DNA from 2 places in the Streptomyces sp. LARHCF249 genome. Region 2 is predicted to be linked to the other one. Evidence: riboswitches for the same ligand, from Rfam matches in the RefSeq annotation. Region 2 holds a riboswitch; the other holds the start of a gene.
What was found. Region 2 has a riboswitch for ZMP and ZTP ahead of ACIPUC_RS27340 (serine hydroxymethyltransferase). Riboswitches for the same ligand answer to the same signal wherever they lie in the genome.
Positions count from the first base shown of each region.

Region 1: linked by a shared signal. The riboswitch ahead of ACIPUC_RS16550 (bifunctional 5,10-methylenetetrahydrofolate dehydrogenase/5,10-methenyltetrahydrofolate cyclohydrolase) and the one ahead of ACIPUC_RS27340 (serine hydroxymethyltransferase) in region 2 are both predicted to bind ZMP and ZTP.

Region 1 covers NZ_JBIXJQ010000005.1:348,968-358,788, reverse strand. The annotation lists gene ACIPUC_RS16560 (NAD(P)/FAD-dependent oxidoreductase) at 13-1,506, shown strand; gene ACIPUC_RS16555 (DUF6545 domain-containing protein) at 1,503-2,660, shown strand; gene ACIPUC_RS16550 (bifunctional 5,10-methylenetetrahydrofolate dehydrogenase/5,10-methenyltetrahydrofolate cyclohydrolase) at 2,714-3,559, opposite strand; ZMP/ZTP riboswitch at 3,639-3,733, opposite strand; partial or broken gene ACIPUC_RS16545 (SAM-dependent methyltransferase) at 3,833-4,102, shown strand; gene ACIPUC_RS16540 (RNA polymerase sigma factor) at 4,330-5,913, shown strand; gene ACIPUC_RS16535 (vWA domain-containing protein) at 5,918-7,717, opposite strand; gene ACIPUC_RS16530 (ATP-binding protein) at 7,714-8,775, opposite strand; gene ACIPUC_RS16525 (SRPBCC family protein) at 8,942-9,391, opposite strand; gene ACIPUC_RS16520 (amino acid permease) at 9,434-9,821, opposite strand, start outside.
Region 2 covers NZ_JBIXJQ010000010.1:153,436-164,530, reverse strand. The annotation lists gene ACIPUC_RS27350 (2'-5' RNA ligase family protein) at 1-581, opposite strand, end outside; gene trpS (tryptophan--tRNA ligase) at 677-1,690, opposite strand; gene ACIPUC_RS27340 (serine hydroxymethyltransferase) at 1,862-3,130, opposite strand; ZMP/ZTP riboswitch at 3,165-3,255, opposite strand; gene rocD (ornithine--oxo-acid transaminase) at 3,375-4,580, shown strand; gene ACIPUC_RS27330 (glutathionylspermidine synthase family protein) at 4,599-5,789, opposite strand; gene ACIPUC_RS27325 (hypothetical protein) at 5,803-6,105, opposite strand; gene ACIPUC_RS27320 (hypothetical protein) at 6,222-7,052, shown strand; gene pdxR (MocR-like pyridoxine biosynthesis transcription factor PdxR) at 7,090-8,493, opposite strand; gene ACIPUC_RS27310 (carboxymuconolactone decarboxylase family protein) at 8,541-9,032, shown strand; gene ACIPUC_RS27305 (hypothetical protein) at 9,058-9,807, opposite strand; gene ACIPUC_RS27300 (hypothetical protein) at 9,810-10,220, opposite strand; gene ACIPUC_RS27295 (hypothetical protein) at 10,201-11,095, opposite strand, start outside.

The DNA.
Region 1 (9,821 bases), on a different contig from region 2:
GAGCACGACACGATGCCCCAGTCTTCCCCGCCCCGCCACGCCGTCGTCATCGGCGGCAGTCTGGCCGGCCTGCTCGCGGCCGCCGTCCTCGCCGAGTACGCGACGGTGACCGTCGTGGACGCGGACCCGCTGCCCGAGGGCCCGGCGCCGCGGCGCGGACTCCCGCAGGCCCGGCACACCCACCTCCTGTGGTCCGGCGGCGCCCGCGCCATCGAGAAGATCCTGCCCGGCATCACCGACGACTGGACGGGCGCGGGCGCCATCCGCCGCAGCCTGCCCACCGACCTGGTGACCAAGACCGCGCAGGGCTGGATCCCGCGCGTCGGGGAGAAGCAGTTCAACATCTCCTGCAGCCGCGACCTCCTCGACTCGGTGGTCCGCGCCCGGGTGACCGGCCTGAAGGGCGTCTCCACGCTCCAGCAGAGCCGGGTCCGGGCGCTGGAGGGCACCGCCGCCCGCGTCACCGGCGTCCGGGTCGACACCCCCGACGAGTCGGGCGTTCTGCTGGCCGCCGACCTCGTGGTCGACGCGAGCGGGCGCGGCTCGCGCGCCCGGACCTGGCTCCAGGCCCTGGGCGTGACCGGCATCCGGCAGGCCGAGGTCGACTCCGGCCTCGTCTACGCGACGAGGATCTTCCAAGCCCCGGCCGGCGCCCACGAGATGGGCTTCCCCATCGTCAACGTGCAGTCGGACCCCAGGGTGCCCGTCCCCGGGCAGACGGCCACGATCGTGCCCATCGAGGACGGCCAGTGGCAGGCCACCCTCTCGGGTACCCGCGGCGGCCAGCCGACCGGCGACCCCGACCGGTTCATCCCCTTCGCGAAGGGCATCCGGGACCCGCTCGTCGGCGAACTCCTCGAGGGGAAGAAGCCCCTGACGGACGTCGCCGTCACCCAGGGCACCGCCAACCGCCGGATCTACTTCGAGAAGGCCGAACTGCCGGACGGCTTCTTCGCGGTGGGCGACTCGGTGGCCACCTTCAACCCGCTGTACGGCCAGGGCATGACGGTCGCCGCGCAGGGGCTGCTGGCCGTCCGCTCCCTGCTCCGGCAGAAGGGGCTCGCCCACCCCGGCTTCGGCCGCGAGGCGCAGCGCGCGATCGCCCCCCAGGTGAGCACCGCCTGGGAGCTCGCCACCTCGCAGGACATCCTCTATCCGGGGGCCACGGGGATGAAGCCGCGCGCCGGGACGGGCCTGCTCAACGGCTACGTCAACCGGCTGATGACGGGCGCCACCACCCACGAGGCGCTCACCGCCGCCCTGTTCAAGGTGCTCACCATGAGCAGCGCTCCCACCCACTGGCTCCACCCGTCGGTGGTCTGGCACGTACTGCGCGCCTCTGATCGGGGCGCGCTCAAGGCCCCGCCGCTCACCGCCGCCGAGCGGGCCGTCGCCGGGCTCGGCCCGGTGCCGGGCCCGTCCGGACCGGTGGCGCCCGACCCGGTGGACCCGGTGGACCCGGTGGACCCGGTCGGCCCGGCCGACCCCGTCGGTCAGGCCCGGTGAGCGAGGGGATCCTGCGCTTCCTGCCGGGATCCGTCATGCTCCTGGCCCTGCTGATCAAGGCGCCGACGCTGCGGCGGGGCGGGGACCAGCCGCTGAACCGGGCCGCGTGCGCGCTGCTCGTCGTGGGCGCCCCGCTCACGTTCCTGGCGTCGCCGTCGACGATCTCCACGGTCAACCGGCTCACCGGCGTGGTGAACTTCTCCGCGCCGCTGGTGTTCGGCCTGATCACCGTCTTCTCGGGGGCGTGCGTGGTCCTGGTCCTGCAGTGGGGCGGCGGCCCGCCCGCGGCCGTACGGCGGGCCACCCGGCTGACGGTGGCCGTCTTCGGCGCGGTGACCGTGGCGATCGTCGTGCTGTTCGTGATCGGCGACGCGCCGGTGGAACGGGTCCGGGACCTGGACACGTACTACGCCACGACGCCGTGGATCCGCGAGATGATCGTCTGCTTCCTGCTGGCCCACACCGTCGGGACCTCGGCGCTGACCCTGCTGTGCGGCAAGTGGCTGTGGCGCGCGGACCGTTCGCTGCGCCCGCTGCGCACCGGGCTGGCGCTGATCGTGTGCGGCGGCCTGCTGGACCTGGCCTACCTCGCCTCGAAGTGGGCCTCGGTGGCGGCCTGCTGGGCCGGCCGGGACTGGGTGGTCCCGGCGGACGTGGCCCTGTCGCTGGCCTCCGGGGCGGCCCTGTTGATCGGTACGGGGTTCATCGTGCCGCTGGTCGGCGGGTCGGCGGCCTGGCAGGACTTCAGCCGGTACCGGCGGCTGCGTCCGCTGTGGAAGGCGCTGCGCGGGTGCGCGGGCGCCCGGGCGCGGACCGTGCCGCTGGTCTGGTGGACGCCGGTCGGGATCCGCCTCGTCCACCGCGAGTCCGTGATCGACGACGGCATCCTGGCGCTGGCCTCCTGGTTCGATCCCGCCGTGCGGCGTACCGCGTACGAGGCGGCGCGCGGGCAGGGACTGGACGAGGCCCGGGCCGCCGTGGTCGCGGACGCCGCCATGCTCGCCGCGGCCTGCCGGCGGCGGGCGGCCGCCGCGGAGGGCGGGCACCCGGACCCGCACCGGCTGGACAGCGGCCCGCTGGACGCCCTGGCCCGGGAGTTCCGCGCCTCCCCCATCGTGGCCGCGGCCCGGGAGGCTGCCACCGCCGGGATCTGAGCAGACCGGAACGCCCCGGACCCAGGGGCCCGGGGCGTTCGGCTCGGCTGGGCTCAGAGGTCGGCGAGGGCCAGCCCGGCCTGCGCGGCGGCGGCCTGGACGGTCTGCTCGAGCAGTACGGCGATGGTCATCGGGCCGACCCCGCCCGGTACCGGCGTGATCAGCGAGGCGCGGGCGGCGGCGGACTCGAAGTGCACGTCGCCGACGTTCCCCTCGTTGTAGCCGGCGTCCAGGACGACCGCGCCCGGCTTGATGTCCTCGCCGCGGATGAACTCGGCCTTGCCGACGGCGGCGACCAGCACGTCGGCCTGGCGCACGATCGAGGGAAGGTCCTGGGTGCGGGAGTGACAGTAGGTGACGGTGGCGTTCTGCTCCAGCAGCAGCATCCCGGCCGGCTTGCCCAGGATGGCGCTGCGGCCGACGACCACGGCGTGCTTGCCGGTGAGGTCCACGTCGTAGGCGGCGAGCAGGCGCATGATGCCGCCGGGGGTGCAGGAGACGAAGCCCGGCAGTCCGAAGCCCATGGCGGCGAAGGAGTGCATGGTGACCCCGTCGACGTCCTTGCCGGGGGCGATGGCCTCGAAGGCGGCGCGCTCGTCGATGTGGTGCGGGACGGGGTGCTGGAGCAGGATGCCGCTGATCTCCGGGTCCTCGGAGAGCGCGGTGAGGGTGGCGACCAGTTCCTCGGTGGTGGTCTCGGCCGGCAGCTCCACGTGGCGGGAGGTGATCCCGGCCTTGGCGCAGCGGTTCTGCTTCATGCGCACGTAGGTCACGGAGGCGGGGTCCTCACCGACCAGCACGGTCGCGAGGCAGGGCGCGGTGCCGGTGCGCTCGGTGATCTTCGCCGCGTAGGCGGCGGTCTGCTCCGAGATGCGGCGGGCGAGGGCGGTGCCGTCCATCAGCTGGGCAGAGGCAGGGGCAGTCTGGGCAGTCGTCACGGGGTCTCCTGAACGTCGCTGCGGTACGCGGTCGCGGTTCGCGGTTCGCCCAGGCGCGCGGCAGTCGGCGTACGAGACGTACGCCGGGCCGCTCCCCGGTGGTGATCCACCCGAACGCCAGTCACGGCCCGCATCCACTGTAGTCGACACATCCGGTGGCTCACCGGCACACGACCTGCGACGATGGGTGCATGACGCGTCCACCGCCCCCGTCGGCGGCGGCCCGGCCCCCCGGGCAGCTCCCCGGGGGAGGTAGCTGGGGGGGGAGACGGGGTGACCGACGCCACGAAGGCCGGCCTCGAAGCCGTCGATCTGCGGGCGGAACGGCTGCGCACGGAGTTCCACGACATCGGAGCCGTGATCTACTTTCTCCGGAAGGTGATCTGGATGGTGCCCGGCTTCACGGTCGGGCAGTACCGGGACCGGTTGCGCGACCTGCACGAACAGATCGCGCGCGAAGGCCCGTTCGTCGCGCGCACCGCCCGCTTCCGCGTCGGAGCCCGCACAACGGGCCGACCGTCGGGGGCGGACGGATGGGCTCGGATTTGGTTGCGCGGGCACAGCGTGGCGCAGGTCACTCAATTCAGCGCGTAACGAATCGACTCGGGCATGCGATGAACCGACAGGTGTCATCGCGCGGCCCCGGAATACAGACCCCCCTCGGGTCTGTTTCCCGAGTTCGCGCGATGATGTCCCGCCCACCCTTATCTGTTCGCAACGAGAGGCTCCTTGTGTCGCTCAGCCCGTCCCGTACGTTCCCTCCGGAGATCGCCGAATCGGAGGCCCTCGTCGCGCTCGTCGAGCGCGGCCGCGAGCAGGGTCACATCAACGGTGACGACGTGCGCCAGGCCTTCGAGGCCGGCCGCATCCCGGTGGACCAGTGGAAGCGGGTCCTGCGCAGCCTGAACCAGGTCCTGGACGAGGAGGGTGTCGCCCTCCACGTCAGCGCCGCCCCCGCCACCAAGGCTGCTGCCAAGAAGCCCCGCAAGGCAGCCGCCGCCCCCGCCCGCACCGTGGCCAAGAAGGCCGCCGCGGCGCCGCGCCCCATCGGCGCGCGCAAGACCGCGGCCGCCGCGCCCCCGGCCACCGCTGCGGCGATATCCGCTCCGTCGGCCACCGAGGACGAGGCGACGGCCGAGGCCGCCGCCGAGCCGAAGAAGCGCACCGTCAAGAAGACCGCGACCGCCGCGAAGAAGACCGCCACCAAGAAGACGGCGGCCAAGAAGACCAGCGCCAAGGACGCCGACGAGGGCGAGACGCCCGCGGTCGAGGGCGAGGACTGGGCAGCCGAGGACCTCGCCGACGAGGCCGAGGAGGAGACCCCCAAGACCGGGGGCGCCCAGGGCTTCGTGCTGTCCGACGACGACGAGGACGACGCCCCGGCGCAGACGGTCATGGTGGCCGGCGCCACCGCCGACCCCGTCAAGGACTACCTCAAGCTCATCGGCAAGGTGCCGCTCCTCAACGCCGAGCAGGAGGTCGAGCTCGCCAAGCGCATCGAGGCGGGCCTGTTCTCCGAGTACAAGCTCGAAGAGGAGGAGGACCACAAGCCCGCCTTCAAGCGCGAGCTGGAGATCCTCGTCGAGGACGGCCGCCGCGCGAAGAACCACCTGCTGGAGGCCAACCTCCGCCTCGTGGTCTCCCTCGCCAAGCGCTACACCGGCCGCGGCATGCTCTTCCTGGACCTGATCCAGGAGGGCAACGTCGGCCTGATCCGCGCCGTGGAGAAGTTCGACTACACCAAGGGCTTCAAGTTCTCCACGTACGCGACCTGGTGGATCCGGCAGGCGATCACGCGTGCCATGGCCGACCAGTCGCGCACCATCCGCATCCCCGTCCACATGGTCGAGATCATCAACAAGCTCGCCCGCGTGCAGCGCCAGATGCTCCAGGACCTGGGCCGCGAGCCCACCCCGGAGGAGCTGGGCAAGGAACTCGACATGACCCCCGAGAAGGTCATCGAGGTCCAGAAGTACGGCCGCGAGCCGATCTCCCTGCACACCCCCCTGGGTGAGGAGGGCGACAGCGAGTTCGGTGACCTCATCGAGGACTCCGAGGCGGTCGTGCCGGCCGACGCGGTCTCCTTCACCTTCCTCCAGGAGCAGCTCCAGTCGATCCTGGGCACGCTCTCCGAGCGCGAGGCGGGCGTGGTCTCCATGCGCTACGGCCTCAACGACGGCCAGCCGAAGACCCTGGACGAGATCGGCCGCGTGTACGGGGTCACCCGTGAGCGCATCCGCCAGATCGAGTCCAAGACCATGTCGAAGCTGCGCCACCCGTCGCGTTCGCAGGTGCTGCGCGACTACCTCGACTAAGCCCTCAGGCCAGTCGGAAGACCGGCCCTCGGGGTGCGAACGGCAGGGAGGCACCCTGCGGGATCAGGAAGGCGTGTTCGCGCCGGATCCGCAGGGTGTCGCACCAGCCGTCCGTGATCACGAGGACCGGGGCCCCGGGCGGGAAGTCCTCCGCCCGGTGCAGCAGGTCGATGCCCGGCTGCAGCTCGGTGCCGCCGCGGCCGCGGACCTTCACCCGGCCCGCGATCTCGATCGGTGGCAGATAGCCCGCGTCGTACGGCGCCGCGTCGCAGAAGACGACGCGGGCGGCCGGTACGTCGCGGGCTTCCGCGTACGAGGCGATGGCGCCCAGCGCCTTGCCGAGCAGGGCGGTGTCCATCGAACCCGACGTGTCCAGCACCACGCCGAACGTGCAGCGGGCCAGCTCCTGGGGCGGAAAGTACCTGCCCGCTCGCGGAATGTCCGGGGTGGAGGCCTGGCGGCGGGCCGGGCGCGCGTACGACCGCACGGGCTCGGGGCGCGGCACGTACTCGTCGAACCAGCGGGCGAGCTTCGCGTCCCACGGCACCGGCGGGTGGGCCAGCGCCCGGATCTCCTGGATCAGTCCGGCGGGCAGCAGGCCGCGCTCCCCGTGCACGTGCAGGTCGAAGCCCTGGACCAGGCCGCGCCGGTAGAACTCGTCGAGGTCCGCGTACGGGCGCCCGGCGCCGTGCGCGAGCGGCTCGCCCAGGATGTCCCCGGCGCCCTTGCCGCGCAGCGTCGCGAGCCGTCGCATGCGGCGCAGGTCGACGGTGATCCGTTCGTAGACCTCCTCGACCGAGAGCCCCTTCAGCAGCGGGTCGTACAGCAGGCCCTCCGGCATGCTGCCGACCCCCATCTCGACCAGCCAGCCGTTGACGACGTAGTCCGCGGCGACGTTGTGCAGGTACGGATCGCGGGCTCCGCGGCGCTCGCCGTGGCGAAGGGCGGCGTGCAGCATCTCGTGGGCCAGGATGAACCGCCACTCCTCGTCGTCGAAGGTGCGCAGCGGGTTGATGTAGATCTCCCCGGCGGTGGCGCTGACGGCGGCGATGGCGATGTCCTGGGCGCGGGCCAGGTCCGCGTCGGCGACGACGGTCAGCCCGGCCGCCAGCCCTCCGAGCAGCGGGTACGAGGAGACGAACCAGTTCAGCGCGCGGTCCCACGGGCGCTGAGTGCGGCCCTCGTGGCCGCCGGCCGCGGCCATGGTGGCGGAGACGGCCCGGGTGAGGGCGTGCGCGAAGGCGGTCTCCCAGTCGGGGACCGCGAGGGCCGGGGTCGGCCAGCCGACCAGGACCTGGTCGGGGTGGTCCCCGGCGGTGCCGCAGTTCTCGTAGGCGGGCGGGATGCCGTCGCGGCGCCAGCGGGCGGCGAGCAGCTCCTCGTCCCCGCCGGGGTATTCGGCCGGGAGGTGGTCCGGGGCCCGGCCGACCGGGAAGGTCAGCAGGAAGCGGTTCACGACGGTGCACCGCGCGGCGAGGTCGAAGCGGTCGGGCTGGGAGCGGTCGTCCTCCTTGGCGGCCGGGACGTGGCCGAAGCCCAGGTGGAGCAGGGCGTGGGCGATCGCCCAGGCCCATTCCCGGGGATCGGCCCGTTTGGTGGGGTGGACGTGCAGGATGCCGTTGGAGGTGACGGCGACCAGCCCCCCGGCGGGGGTGGCCGCGCATCCGGTCCCGCGGCAGATCTTGCCGTTCACCGCACCGAGCGCCGGGTTCCGCTTGACCAGGGCCAGGCCCTCGGCGAAGGCCTGTGCGGCCGGATCGGCCGTGGCCGCCTTGGCCGCCTTGCTCCGCGAGGTCCGGCTCACCGGCGGGCCTCGACCAGGCGGGGCATGTCGCGTGCGGCCTCGATCAGGAACCAGCCGGGCAGCACCGGCAGACCGTCGGCGTCGTCGGCGATGACGGTCTGGGCGACCTCGACGGAGATCTCGGCGAGCTGCACGAGCAGCGACTTGGCCCGGTAGGCGGTCTCGCGCAGGGCGGGCGAGACATGGCTCTTGTCGGCGGGGAGTTCCTTGACCAGCCGCCCCCGGAAGGCCTCCGCCAGGTAGTACAGCAGGTCCCGGTCCTCCAGGCGGCGCGGCCAGCTCGCGTCGCCCTTGATGATCGCCTCGATGCCGAAGGTATGGCGGACGATCTTGGCGTAGCCGCAGAAGGAGACGGCGTGCGCGGGGGTGAGGGTGCCGTGCGCGACGACCTTCAGGGTCTGCTCGTCCAGGCCCGTCCCGAAGGAGTGCAGGGCGTCGGAGAGCATGTGCCAGGAGCGCGGCGTGGAGAACGCCTCTTCCGTCTTGGGCGGCTGCGACCAGAGGTGGTCGGGGCGGTCCGTGAGGTAGTCGGTGACCCAGGGGTGGATGCCGTTCTCGCCGGCCCAGACCAGCCAGTCCCGCGCGGACACCTGCAGGTGGACGTGGGTGAGGCGGTTGACGAGGGCGGAGGCGATCGGCCGGGCCAGCGCGTTGTCGGTGGCGCGGTTGCCCGCGCCGATGACGATGGAGCCCGCGGGCAGCTCGTAGGAGCCGATCCGGCGGTCCAGGATCAGCGAGTAGAAGGCCTTCTGGACATCGGGGCCCGCGGCGTTGAGCTCGTCGAGGAAGAGGCAGTACGGCTCGTCGCGGGCGATGGCCTCGGGCGGGCAGAAGACGGACCGGCCGTCACGGACCTGCGGTACGCCGATCAGGTCCTCGGGGGCGAGCTGGGTGCCGAGCAGGCTGACGCATTCCAGGCCGAGCGAGTCGGCGAACTTCCGTACCAGCGAGGACTTGCCGATGCCGGGCGCGCCCCAGAGGAACACGGGCCGCACGGTGGCGAGGCCGAGGAGCAGTTCGGGGATCTGGGCGGGAGTGACGGTGACGGCAGCCTGCACGGGCGTGGATGTCCTCGGGAGTCCGGGTGCGTGGGCGCCCAGTGTGGGCACACCACGCACCCCGAAGCACCCCGTTTTCAGGCGCCCGGGACGACGTGCGGGGTCGGGTCGGGAAGTCAGGTCGGGAAGTCAGCTCGGGAAGTCAGCCGGGAAGTCAGCCGGGAAGTCAGCTCGCGGAGTGCTCCAGCAGGTGCTTGAGCTTCTCCTCGCCCCGGGGCATCTCCTTGCGCATCATGGGCTTGACCACGAGGGGGACCAGGGCCCTGCCCATGCCGTGGCCCTCGAAGTCGACGGACAGGGTGACGCGGGAGCGGGCCCCGCCGTCGAGGGGTTCGATGCGGCCCCGTACGTCCGGCCGGACCGGCCCGTCCACGCCGTGGATGTGCCAGCTTCTCGGCGGGTCGAGCTCCGTGAACTCCATGGTCGTGGGGATCCTGCGCTTGCCGATCTGCCGGGTGACGATGACCTTCGAACCGACGTGGACGGGGAGGTCGCCCATGGGAACGGCGGACACGGCGCTGTCCTGCCACTCGGGCAGGTGCGTGGGGTCCGTGACGTAGGAGTAGACGTCCTCGGGCCTGCGGTCGATGTCGATGGTGTTGCTGATCGCGGACATGGCGACCCCTTAGAGCCCCCCTTGCTGTCCTCTCCTTCCAAATTACCCCGCGGGTGAGACCGCTGCGCGCCTCCTGCGGGCGGCCATCACGGCATAGACCGCGACCCCCGCGAAGAGGAAGAGCACGCCCTGGTAGACGGCGGCGTAGCCGGAGCCCGCCACCAGCCACATGGAGAAGGCGAAGGCCAGGCCGGCGAGGGCGCCGTCGCGGATCAGGCGCCCGCGGTGGACGCGCTCGGACTGTCCCGAGAGCAGGAAGTAGAGCTGGGCGGCGGTGGAGAGCAGGTACGGGACGGTGGCGGTGAAGGTGGTGACGAGCACCAGGATCTCGAAGACCCCCTGCGAGCCGGCCCCCTCACCGGGAAATGCGGTGTTGTAGACCGTCAGCGCGGAGGCGAGGACGACGGTGACGACCACGCCGACCACCGGG
Region 2 (11,095 bases):
GTCGTCCCGGCCGCTTCATCGGCGGGTGACCCCAGCTGCGCCGGGACACCCGTGGGACCGGTGCCGAAGGGGTACTCGCGCAGCTTGCGCCAGACCCCGTCCGAGCCCTGCTCGTAGAGCGCGAAGCCCGCGCAGACCCACTCGGCCGCGTACTCGGCGAGGGTCGTGAACGCCAGGTCCATCGCCTCCTCGGAGATCCCGTGGGCGACCGTGACGTGGGGGTGGTACGGGAACGCCAGCTCGCGGCTGAGCGGCCCCTGGGGGTCGCGGACCTCGCCCTGGAGGCGGGTGCAGCCCTCGGCGCCCTCGACGACCTGGACGTACACGACCGGCGAGAGGGGCCGGAAGGTTCCCGTCCCCTCCAGCCGCATCCGGAAGGCCCGGAAGGCGGCGGCGACCTCGGCCAGGTGGGCGCGGATCTCCGGGAGCCGGTCCGCCTCCACCTCGGTCGGCGGGACGAGGGTGACATGCGTGGGGATGCCGTGCGCGGCGGCGTCCCCGAAGCCGGCGCGCAGCTGCTGGAGCTGGCTGCCGTACGGCTCCGGGACCGCGATCGAAACGCCGAGCGTTACGGTCCCCACGTATCTCTCCTCCGTGTGTCTGGATGGACTGCTGCCGCCAGTGTGAGGCCAGCACCCCCGGTCTCGCCAGGGCCCTCTTCCTCCCGGTGCCCGCGTCAGTGCTTGGCGGGCAGGAATCCGAGGCGGTCGTACGCCTGCGCGAGGGTCTCGGCGGCCACCGCGCGGGCCTTCTCCGCGCCCTTGGCCAGGATGGAGTCCAGCGTTTCCGGGTCGTCCAGGTATTCCTGGGTGCGCTGCTTGAAGGGTGTGACGAAATCGACCATCACACCGGCCAGGTCGGTCTTCAGCGCGCCGTAGCCCTTGCCCTCGTAGCGGGCCTCCAGGGCGGGCACCGTCTCACCGGTGAGCGTGGAGTAGATCGTGAGCAGGTTGCTGACGCCGGGCTTCTTCTCCGTGTCGAAACGGATCTCGGCCTCGGTGTCGGTGACCGCGCTCTTGATCTTCTTCTCGGTGACCTTGGGCTCGTCGAGGAGGTTGATCAGGCCCTTGGGCGACGACGCGGACTTCGACATCTTGATCGCCGGGTCCTGGAGGTCGTAGATCTTCGCGACCTCCTTGACGATGTGCGCGGCGGGGAGGGTGAAGGTCGGGCCGAAGCGCTGGTTGAAGCGCTCGGCCAGGTCGCGGGTCAGCTCGATGTGCTGGCGCTGGTCCTCGCCGACCGGGACGGCGTTCGCCTGGTAGAGCAGGATGTCGGCGACCTGGAGGATCGGGTACGTGAACAGCCCGACGGTGGCGTTGCCGGCCCCCTGCTTGGCGGACTTGTCCTTGAACTGGGTCATCCGGCTGGCCTCGCCGAAGCCGGTGATGCAGTTCATGACCCAGCCGAGCTGCGCGTGCTCGGGCACGTGGCTCTGGATGAAGAGCGTGCAGCGCTCGGGGTCCAGGCCGGCGGCGAGGAGCTGCGCGGCGGAGAGGCGGGTGTTCGCGCGCAGATCCTTCGGATCCTGCGGCATGGTGATCGCGTGCAGGTCGACGACCATGTAGAACGCGTCGTGCGTCTCCTGGAGGGCGACGTACTGGCGGATGGCACCGAGGTAGTTCCCGAGGTGGAACGAGCCTGAGGTGGGCTGGATGCCGGAGAGCGCGCGAGGACGATCAGAAGCCATGGCTTCATTCTCTCAGGTGCGGGGGCGGGCTCGGGCCCTCCGCTGGCCGGATCCTTCCGGGTCGCGGCGGGCCGTCCCGTGCCGGGCCGCGGTACCGCCCGGTAGCGCACCGTCCGGATCCCGCCCCGGCCAAGCGACCGCTTTCCGGTCGGGCCGGGGCGGGCCGCAGGGTCAGGACAGCGGGAGCCCCGGGGCCGGGTGCGCGGCCATCAGGTCCGCGACCTCGGCCCGGATCGCCGCGAGCGCGGCCTCGTCCGGCTTGGCCGCGGCGTCGACGGCCCGCGCGATCCACTCGGCGACCTGCGCCATGTGGGCCGCGCCCAGCCCGCGGGACGTCAGCGACGGCGTGCCGATCCGGATCCCCGACGGATCGAACGGCTTGCGCGGGTCGAACGGCACCGTGTTGTAGTTCACCACGATCCCCGCCCGGTCCAGCGCCTTGGCCGCCACCTTGCCCGGTACGTCCCGCGAGGTGAGGTCCATCAGGATCAGGTGGTTGTCCGTACCGCCCGACACCAGGTCGAAGCCCCGCGCCAGCAGGGCCTCCGCCAGGGCCTTGGCATTGGCCACGACCGCGTGCGCGTACGAGACGAAGGCCGGCTGCGCCGCCTCGTGCAGCGCGACCGCGATACCGGCGGTCGTCTGGTTGTGCGGCCCGCCCTGGAGCCCGGGGAACACGGCCTTGTCGATGGCCTTCGCGTGCTCCTCCCGGCACATCAGCATCGCGCCCCGCGGCCCCCGCAGCGTCTTGTGCGTGGTCGTCGAGATCACGTCCGCATGACCCGCCGGGGACGGGTGCGCCCCGCCGGCGATCAGACCCGCGATGTGGGCCACGTCCGCGACCAGGACCGCGCCCGCCTCCTCCGCGATCGACGCGAAGGCGGCGAAGTCGATCGTGCGGGGCAGCGCCGTGCCGCCACAGAAGATGATCTTCGGGCGCTCGGCAAGGGCCAGGTCGCGCACCGCGTCGTAGTCGATCAGTCCGGTGCCGGGCTGGACCCCGTACTGCACGCCCCGGAACCACGACCCCGTCGCCGAGACGCCCCAGCCGTGCGTGAGGTGCCCGCCCATCGGCAGCGCCATGCCCATCACCGTGTCGCCCGGCTTCGCGAAGGCCAGGTAGACGGCCAGGTTCGCGGGCGAGCCGGAGTACGGCTGGACGTTGGCGTGGTCCACCCCGAACAGGCCCTTCGCCCGCTCGACGGCCAGCGCCTCGACCCGGTCGATGTTCTGCTGGCCCTCGTAGTAGCGCCGGCCCGGATAGCCCTCGCTGTACTTGTTCTGCAGCACCGTGCCCGAGGCCTCGAGGACGGCGGCGGACACGTAGTTCTCACTGGGGATCAGGCGCAGGGTCTCGGCCTGCAGGGTTTCCTCCGCCGCGACGAACGACGCCAGCTCGGGGTCGGTCGCGAAAAGGGCGGGATGGCGGCTCGCGGACATGGCGGGCTCCTCCGGGGTCGATGTGATCGGTACCCCGCGAGGCCCAGGCGAGCGGCCCTGTGTGCGGTCGAGCGCGCACGACTCCCCCGGAGTTCGTTCTCCGTACGCCAGTCGCCGTGCGTACCGACCACCTTAGCGGGCGCGGCAGGGCGCGCCGCAAGAAAGGTTTCTCCGTCGCTTCCGCGAGCGAGGATGGACAGTGACGCCACCCTCGTCACAGGCCTGACGGACGATCGGAGACCCCGTGTCGACAACTGCTGATGCCATCCGCTCCGCCGACGCGCACAGCGCGCACACCTACCACCCGCTGCCCGTCGTCGTCGCGTCCGCGGACGGCGCGTGGATGACCGACGTGGAGGGCCGCCGGTACCTGGACATGCTCGCCGGCTACTCGGCGCTCAACTTCGGGCACGGCAACCGCCGTCTGCTGGACGCCGCCCACGCGCAGCTGGACCGCGTCACGCTCACCTCGCGCGCCTTCTTCCACGACCGCTTCGCCGACTTCTGCGCCGAACTCGCCGCGCTGTGCGGCAAGGAGATGGTGCTGCCCATGAACACGGGCGCGGAGGCCGTGGAGACGGCCGTGAAGACCGCCCGCAAGTGGGGGTACGAGGTCAAGGGCGTCCCGGACGGCCACGCCAAGATCGTGGTCGCGGCGAACAACTTCCACGGCCGGACGACGACGATCGTCTCCTTCTCCACGGACCACGAGGCGCGCGACCACTACGGCCCGTACACCCCCGGCTTCGAGATCGTCCCGTACGGCGACCTGACCGCGCTGGAGTCGGCGGTCACCGCGCACACCGTGGCCGTCCTGCTGGAGCCGATCCAGGGCGAGGCGGGGGTGCTCGTGCCGCCCGCCGGGTACCTGAGCGGCGTACGGCAGCTCACGCGCGAGCGGAACGTCCTGTTCATGGCGGACGAGATCCAGTCGGGGCTGGGCCGCACCGGCAGGACCTTCGCGTGCGAGCACGAGGGGGTCGTCCCCGACGTGTACATCCTCGGCAAGGCGCTCGGCGGCGGAGTGGTGCCCGTCTCGGCCGTGGTCGCCGACCGGGACGTGCTCGGGGTCTTCCGGCCGGGCGAGCACGGGTCCACCTTCGGCGGGAACCCGCTGGCCTGTGCCGTCGCCCTGGAGGTCCTCGCAATGCTGAAGACCGGCGAGTACCAGCAGCGCGCCACAGAGCTCGGCGACCACCTGCACCGGGAGCTGAACCTGCTGGTCGGCGGGGGCGCGGTGACCGCCGTACGGGGGCGGGGGCTGTGGGCGGGCGTGGACGTCGACCCGTCGCGCGGGACCGGACGGGAGATCTCCGAGAAGCTGATGGAACGGGGCGTCCTGGTGAAGGACACCCACGGGTCGACGATCCGGATCGCCCCGCCGCTGGTGATCAGCAAGGAGGACCTGGACTGGGGCCTGGAGCAGCTCCGGTCGGTCCTGTCCTCCTGACCCGGGGAATGCTGCGTTCTACAGAATGACGTGGGGCAGGAAGCGGGCGTACTCGTCCGTGACCGGCCCCGCCGATTCGCGGATGCCGAGCCCCGCCGCCTCGTCCTCGACGACCCACGCGCCGAGCACCACCCGGTTGCCGTCGAAGTCGGGCAGCGGGGCCAGGCCCTGGAAGCAGTACTTCTCGTCGTCCCGCGCCGCGAAGGGCTCGCCGCCGGGTGCGTGGAGGGTGACGCCGGCGCCCTCGCGGCCCAGCAGCGGCTTGGCCGCGTAACCACCCTCCCCGGCCAGCTCGCGCGGGCCGTCGAGGTAGGCGGGCAGCAGGTTCGGGTGCTCCGGGAAGAGCTCCCACAGGATCGCGAGCAGCGCCTTGTTGGACAGCAGCATCTTCCACAGCGGCTCGATCCAGCAGGTGGTGCCGGAGCCGCCGCCGTGGTCGTAGGTGCCGAGGACCTGGGGGCCGAACTGGTCCGTGGCCAGCCACTCCCAGGGGTAGAGCTTGAAGCAGCTGCGGATGAAGCGGAGCTTCTCGTCCACGAAGCGGCCGGACAGGCTGTCCCAGCCGATCTGCTCGACGGACAGGGCCTGGGTGTCCAGGCCCGCCTGCTCGGCGGTCTCCTGGAGGTAGGCCACCGTCATCAGGTCCTCGCCGAGCTCGTCGGTCTCGGAGTGCGCGAAGTGCAGGGGGCCGGGCGGCAGCAGCTCGGCCTGCCGGCGCCAGGCGTCGACGAGGCGCTCGTGGAGGGAGTTCCACTGGTCGGCGCCGGGGAACCGTTCCTCCATCCAGAACCACTGCGGACTGGCCGCCTCCACCAGGGAGGTGGGGGTGTCGGCGTTGTACTCCAGCATCTTGGCCGGGCTGCCGCTGCCGTCGTAGCACAGGTCGAAACGGCCGTACAGGGAGGGCTGTTCGGCACGGCGGCGCCAGGACTCGGCGATCAGCGCGGCCAGTTTGGGGTCGGTGATGCCGAGGTCCGCGAACCGGTCGTGCTCGACGATGTGCGCGGCCGCGGCCAGGCACATGGCGTGCAGCTCCTCGACCACGTTCTCCAGCGCCTCCACCTCGGGGAGCGAGAACGAGTAGTACGCGCTCTCGTCCCAGTAGGGGCGCAGGGAGTCGTCGGGATACCGGGTGAGGGGGTAGATCAGCCCCTGTTCCTCGACGGTCTTCTGCCAGTCGGGGCGGGGCTCGATGGTGTGCCGCTGCATGGTTCCGGTTTCCTCAGCCGCCGCTGGAGCCGGAGCTCGAGTGGCCGCCGATGCCGCCGCGGGTGACGGCGGACTTGTCGAAGCTGCCGCCGGTGACCTTGCCGCTCTTGACGGTGCCGCCGTAGTAGTACGCGCCGGTACCGCCGCTCTTGCACTCCTTGTTGTTCAGGTGTTCCAGCGTGGAGCGGGACGCACAGCGCTTGTCCGGCTCGCTGCTGCTGCCGCAGGCCACGAGCGTGGCCGCGAGCAGGCCCATGCCGCCGAGTGCGACGGCGCCGGAGCGCATACGGCGCTTGTTGGTGCTGCTGGTGTCCATACCTGCTGCTCCCCCTAGGTCCTGGCGTGCTGCCGACAGACTAGAGCGGGGCCCCCGGCCGATGGAATCCGGCCGTCCTCAGATCCGTGACTTAGAGTCAGTTCGTGCTCATTGGGATGATTTGCGCACTCGGTGCGGCGGCCTGTTTCGGTACGGCGTCCGTTCTGCAAGCGGTCGCGGCGCGGGCGGCGGAGCCGGGGACGGGGTCCGGGGTGGACCCGGCGCTGCTGCTGCGGGCGCTCCGGCAGTGGCGGTATCTCGCCGGTCTGGGCCTGGACGCGATGGGCTTCGTGCTCCAGATCATCGCGCTGCGCCACATCCCGATCTACGCGGTCGGGGCGGCCCTGGCCGCGAGCCTGGCGGTGACGGCGGTGGTCGCGGCCCGGCTGCTGGAGGTCCGGCTGTCGCGGACGGAGTGGGGCGCGGTGGCGGTGGTGTGCGCGGGACTGCTGATGCTGGGGCTGGCCTCCGGGGAGGAGGGCTCGGGGGCCGGATCGCTCGCGCTGAAGCTGGGGCTGCTGGGGGTGGCGGGGCTGGTGCTGCTGGTCGGCGCGGCGGCGGGCCGGCTCCCGGACGGGCCGCGGGCGCTGGTACTCGGCTTCGCGTCGGGCACGGGCTTCGGCGTCGTCGAGGTCGCCGTCCGCCTCATCGACTCCGTGTGGGACCTGCGCAACCCCGCCCTGTACGCCCTCCTCCTGGGCGGCGGCGCGGCGTTCCTCCTCCTCACCTCGGCCCTCCAGCGCGGCTCGGTGACGGCGGCAACGGCCGGCCTGGTACTGGGCGAAACGGTCGGCCCGGCAGTGGTCGGCGTGGCCTGGCTCGGCGACCGCACCCGCGAAGGCCTGACCTGGCTGGCCGTCCTCGGCTTCGCGGTGGCCCTCACCGGCTCCCTGGCCCTGGCCCGCTTCGGGGAACCGCCGGAGCCTGCGCCCGCCCCCGCCGCCTGACCTGGTCCGGCCCGGGCGCCGCCGCCGGCAGCGGAGCTCACGGCAGGGCCGCCGCGAGCGCGGCCAGGGTCGGGGTCCAGGCGCTGTCCGAAGGGGTGCCGTAGCCCACGACCAGGGCGTCGCGCGGGGGGAGGGCCGCCTCCGGGTGGCGGAACCACGCGAGGCCCTGCACGGCCAGATCCTGCCAAGCCGCCGACTGCAGCACCGACCTCTCCGTCCCCCCGGGAAGGTCCAGCACCGCGTGCAGGCCCGCCGCGATCCCCGAGATGCCGACCCGGTCCCCGACGGCCGCCACGAGCTCGTCCCGGCGGCGCCGGTAGCGCAGGCGCATGCCGCGCACGTGGCGGTCGTACGCCCCCGAGGTGATGAACTCCGCCAGCGTGAGCTGGTCCAGCGCGCTGGAGGTCCGGTCGCTCACTCCCTTGGCGGCCAGGACCCCGTCCAGCAGCCCCGGCGGGACCACCATCCAGCCCATCCGCAGCCCCGGCGCCAGGGACTTGCTCGCCGTGCCGAGGTAGACCACCCGGTCCGGGTCCAGTCCCTGCAGGGCGCCCACCGGCTGGCGGTCGTAGCGGAACTCCCCGTCGTAGTCGTCCTCCAGGATCAACCCGCCGGTGGTCCGGGCCCAGTCGACCGCCGCCGCCCGGCGGGCCGGGGTCAGGGCGGCGCCGGTCGGGAACTGGTGCGCCGGGGTCAGCAGGACGGCGCCGACCCCGCCGGTCAGCTCCCCCGTGCGGGCCCCGTCCCCGTCCACCCCCAGCGGCCGGGTCCGCAGGCCCGCCCCCGTGAGCAGGTTCCGGTGGATGTCCAGGCCGTACCCCTCCACCGCCATCTCCCGCACCCGCCGCGCCCGCAGCACCCGGGCCAGCAGGGTCAGCCCGTGCGCGAAGCCGGCGCACAGCACGATCCGCTCGGGATCCGCGTACACCCCGCGCGCCCGCGCCAGGTACCCGGTCAGCGCCTCGCGCAGCTCGGGCCGGCCGCGCCCGTCGGGTCCGTACCCGAAGGCCTCGTTCGGCGCGTCGGTCAGCGCCCGCCGGGCCGCCGACAGCCAGGCCGCCCGCGGGAAGCCGCTCAGATCCGGGGAACCGGGCAGCAGGCTGTACGCGGGCCCGCGGCGCGGGGGACGCGGGCCGCCGGATACACGGACGGCCGCCGCCGCCCGGCGCGGCCTCGCCCGTTCCGCGACCCTGGTGCCGGAACCCTGGCGGGCCGTCAGCCAGCCCTCGGCGACGAGTTCGGCGTAGGCCTCCGCGACCGTGTTCCGCGCGATCCCCAGGTCGGCCGCGAGCGAGCGGGAGGACGGCAGCCGGGTCCCGGCCGCCAGCCGGCCGCTGCGGGCCGCCTCGCGCAGCGCCTCGGCCAGCCCGGCCCGCAGCCCGCGGCCGGCGGAGAGGTCGAGGTGCAGGTCCGCACCGAAAGTGGCCCAGGATTCCGTCATGGATATGGACCATAGCGGCGGGCCGCCTGTCTCCTACGGTGGATCACATGACGAACACACCGAACGCGCCCGAGCACACCCCCCGCATGCACATGGCGAAGCTCGCCCCCGAGGTCTACAAGGCGGTCCTGGGCCTGGAGATCGCTGCCAAGAAGGGCCTGGACCCGGCCCTCGTCGAACTCGTCAAGATCAGGGCCTCGCAGGTCAACCACTGTGCGTTCTGCCTGGACATGCACACCAAGGACGCCATCGCGGCCGGTGAGAGCGTCGAGCGGATCGTGCAGCTCGGCGCCTGGGAGGAGTCGCGGCACTTCTACACGGAGAAGGAGCTCGCCGCGATCGAGCTCACCGAGGCGGTGACCGTCCTGACCGACGGCTTCGTACCTGACGAGGTGTACGAGAAGGCCGCGAAGCACTTCGAGGAGCGCGAACTGGCCCAGCTGATCGCCGTGATCGCGACGATCAACGTCTGGAACCGGATCGGCGTCACGACGCGCATGGTGCCGGGGCACTACACGCCCGGCATGTACAAGAGCTGACGCGCCGTACGGGGCCGGCGCCCGCTCAGTCCGTCCGGAAGGATCCGACCGCCGTCGCGAGCTGCTCGCGCACGAGGGGGACGCCGGTCTTGGGGCCGTAGACCATGACCACCCAGCGGGTGTCGTCGGAGGCGACGACGAGCCGGACGACGGCATGGGCGGCCTCGTACTCGTAGACCTGCTCGCAGCCGTCACCGTCCACGGGCTCCCTGGAGATCTCCCGGTAGCCGGAGTTCGTGCTCAGTTCCGCGGTGGACTCGCGCAGGACCTCGCAGGCGGTCGTCGTGTCCCCGGCGGCCCGGAAGATCTGGAGCCCCGCGCTCCGGTCGCCTCCGGCGGGGCGGTAGACGGTCCCGTACGCGGTCTCCCCGGGACTGGCCTCCCAGCCCAGGGGGATGCGGACCGAGAAACCGGCCACCGTGTCGTGCACCTGCGTGTACTCGGCCTCCGCGGGGCCGGAGTCGGGGCCCTTGTCGCGCAGGTACAGCCACCCGGCCACGGCTGCGGCCCCCAGCACGGCCACGCCGACCGCCGTCACCACCACCAGCATCCGTCGGCGCCGCGCGGGGGGCGGCACCGGCGGGGACGAGTACGGGGAGCCGGCCGGGGGCGCGGGCGGGGCGGGATCCGGGGTCGCAGCCGGGGGTGCGGTCGGCGGCACCGGGGCGTCGGCCGGGGCCGGCGGTGCAGCCGGGGCCGGCGCAGCGGCCTCCGCCGCCCGTTCCCACCGCTGCGACCGCGGGTTCCAGCGGACCCCGCCCTCCCCCTCGGCCACCGTCAGCCGCCCAGTGGGGTCAGCAGGGCGGCCAGGGCGGTGGCCGCGCTCACGGAGTCCACCAGCGGGGCCCATCTCTCCAGCGCCCCGCGCAGCCGGGCCGGCAGGCCCGGCTGCACCTCTCCGCCCGCCTCCAACTCGCCCGCCACCTCGTCCAGCTCGCCGTCGAGCGCCGCCCGTTCGGGGCTGCGGGGCAGGCGTACGAGGGCCGCGCGCAGCTCCCGTACGGCCTCCAGCAGTTCCTCGGCGCCCGGCTGCGCGCCGTCCCCCGTACCGCCACCGTGGTGGACGGTGCTGTTGGTGTTGTGGGAGCCGCCGATGCTGAAGCTGCTGCCGTGGATGTCGCCGATCCGTACCGCGGACTGATCCGCACCGCCGCCACCGCCACCGCCGCTACCACCGCTCGCTGCCACCGCTTCTCCTCTTCTCCATGCCCTTGCCCGCTCCCGCACCCGTGCCCCGGCCCGGCTCCGGGCCCTGGTGGCTGACGGCGCTGTTGTGGCTCACTCCGCCGATGCCGAAGGCGCTGTTGTGCACCGATTGGATGAACACCGCGCCCTCCGCGACGTTGACGGCCCGCTCCGCGAACTCCTTGGTGTGCCAGCCCGCCTCGTGCAGGGCCACGGCCACCCCGCCGACGATCCGCTCCTGGACCGTCTTCAGGTACCGGTCCAGGTCCATCAGCTGGAACAGCGAGGCGTCGGTCTGCGAGGCGAGTTCGCGTACGGAGACGGCCGGCCCCGCCGGAATCGCCACGCCGTGCCCCGCGGTGGCCATCCGCCACGGGATGCGGGCCGCGCGCACCAGGGCCAGCAGCGCCGGGCCGAGGGCGCCCGCACCGTTCACGACCGCCCAGACCACCTTGGCGAAGGCGGTGTTGCGCCGCTGCCGCTGGACGGTGTCGTCGGCCCGCTGGAAGTCCGGCCGGACGGGCAGCAGCACGTGCGGCGCGACTTCCAGCATCAGCATGCCGCCCTGCGTGTGCACCCGGATGAAGACGGTGACGACGAGGTTCTCGTCCCAGCCGCCGATCCGCACGCGCAGGAAGTGCCGGCGGCGCTCGCCGCCCTCCTCGACGGCGGCGGCGCGGTGCTCGGCGAACGCCTCGTCCGACAGGTCCAGGGAGTCGACGTCGGGCAGCCCGTCGGCCGGCAGGAACACGCACTCGTCGATGACCAGTTCGCGCAGCCGGTCCAGCACGGAGGCCTCCGCCTTCGGGGAGCCGTGCGGCGACGGAACGCGCAGGGCCTCCAGCCGTGGCCGGATCCGGTCCACGATCTGCGCGTTG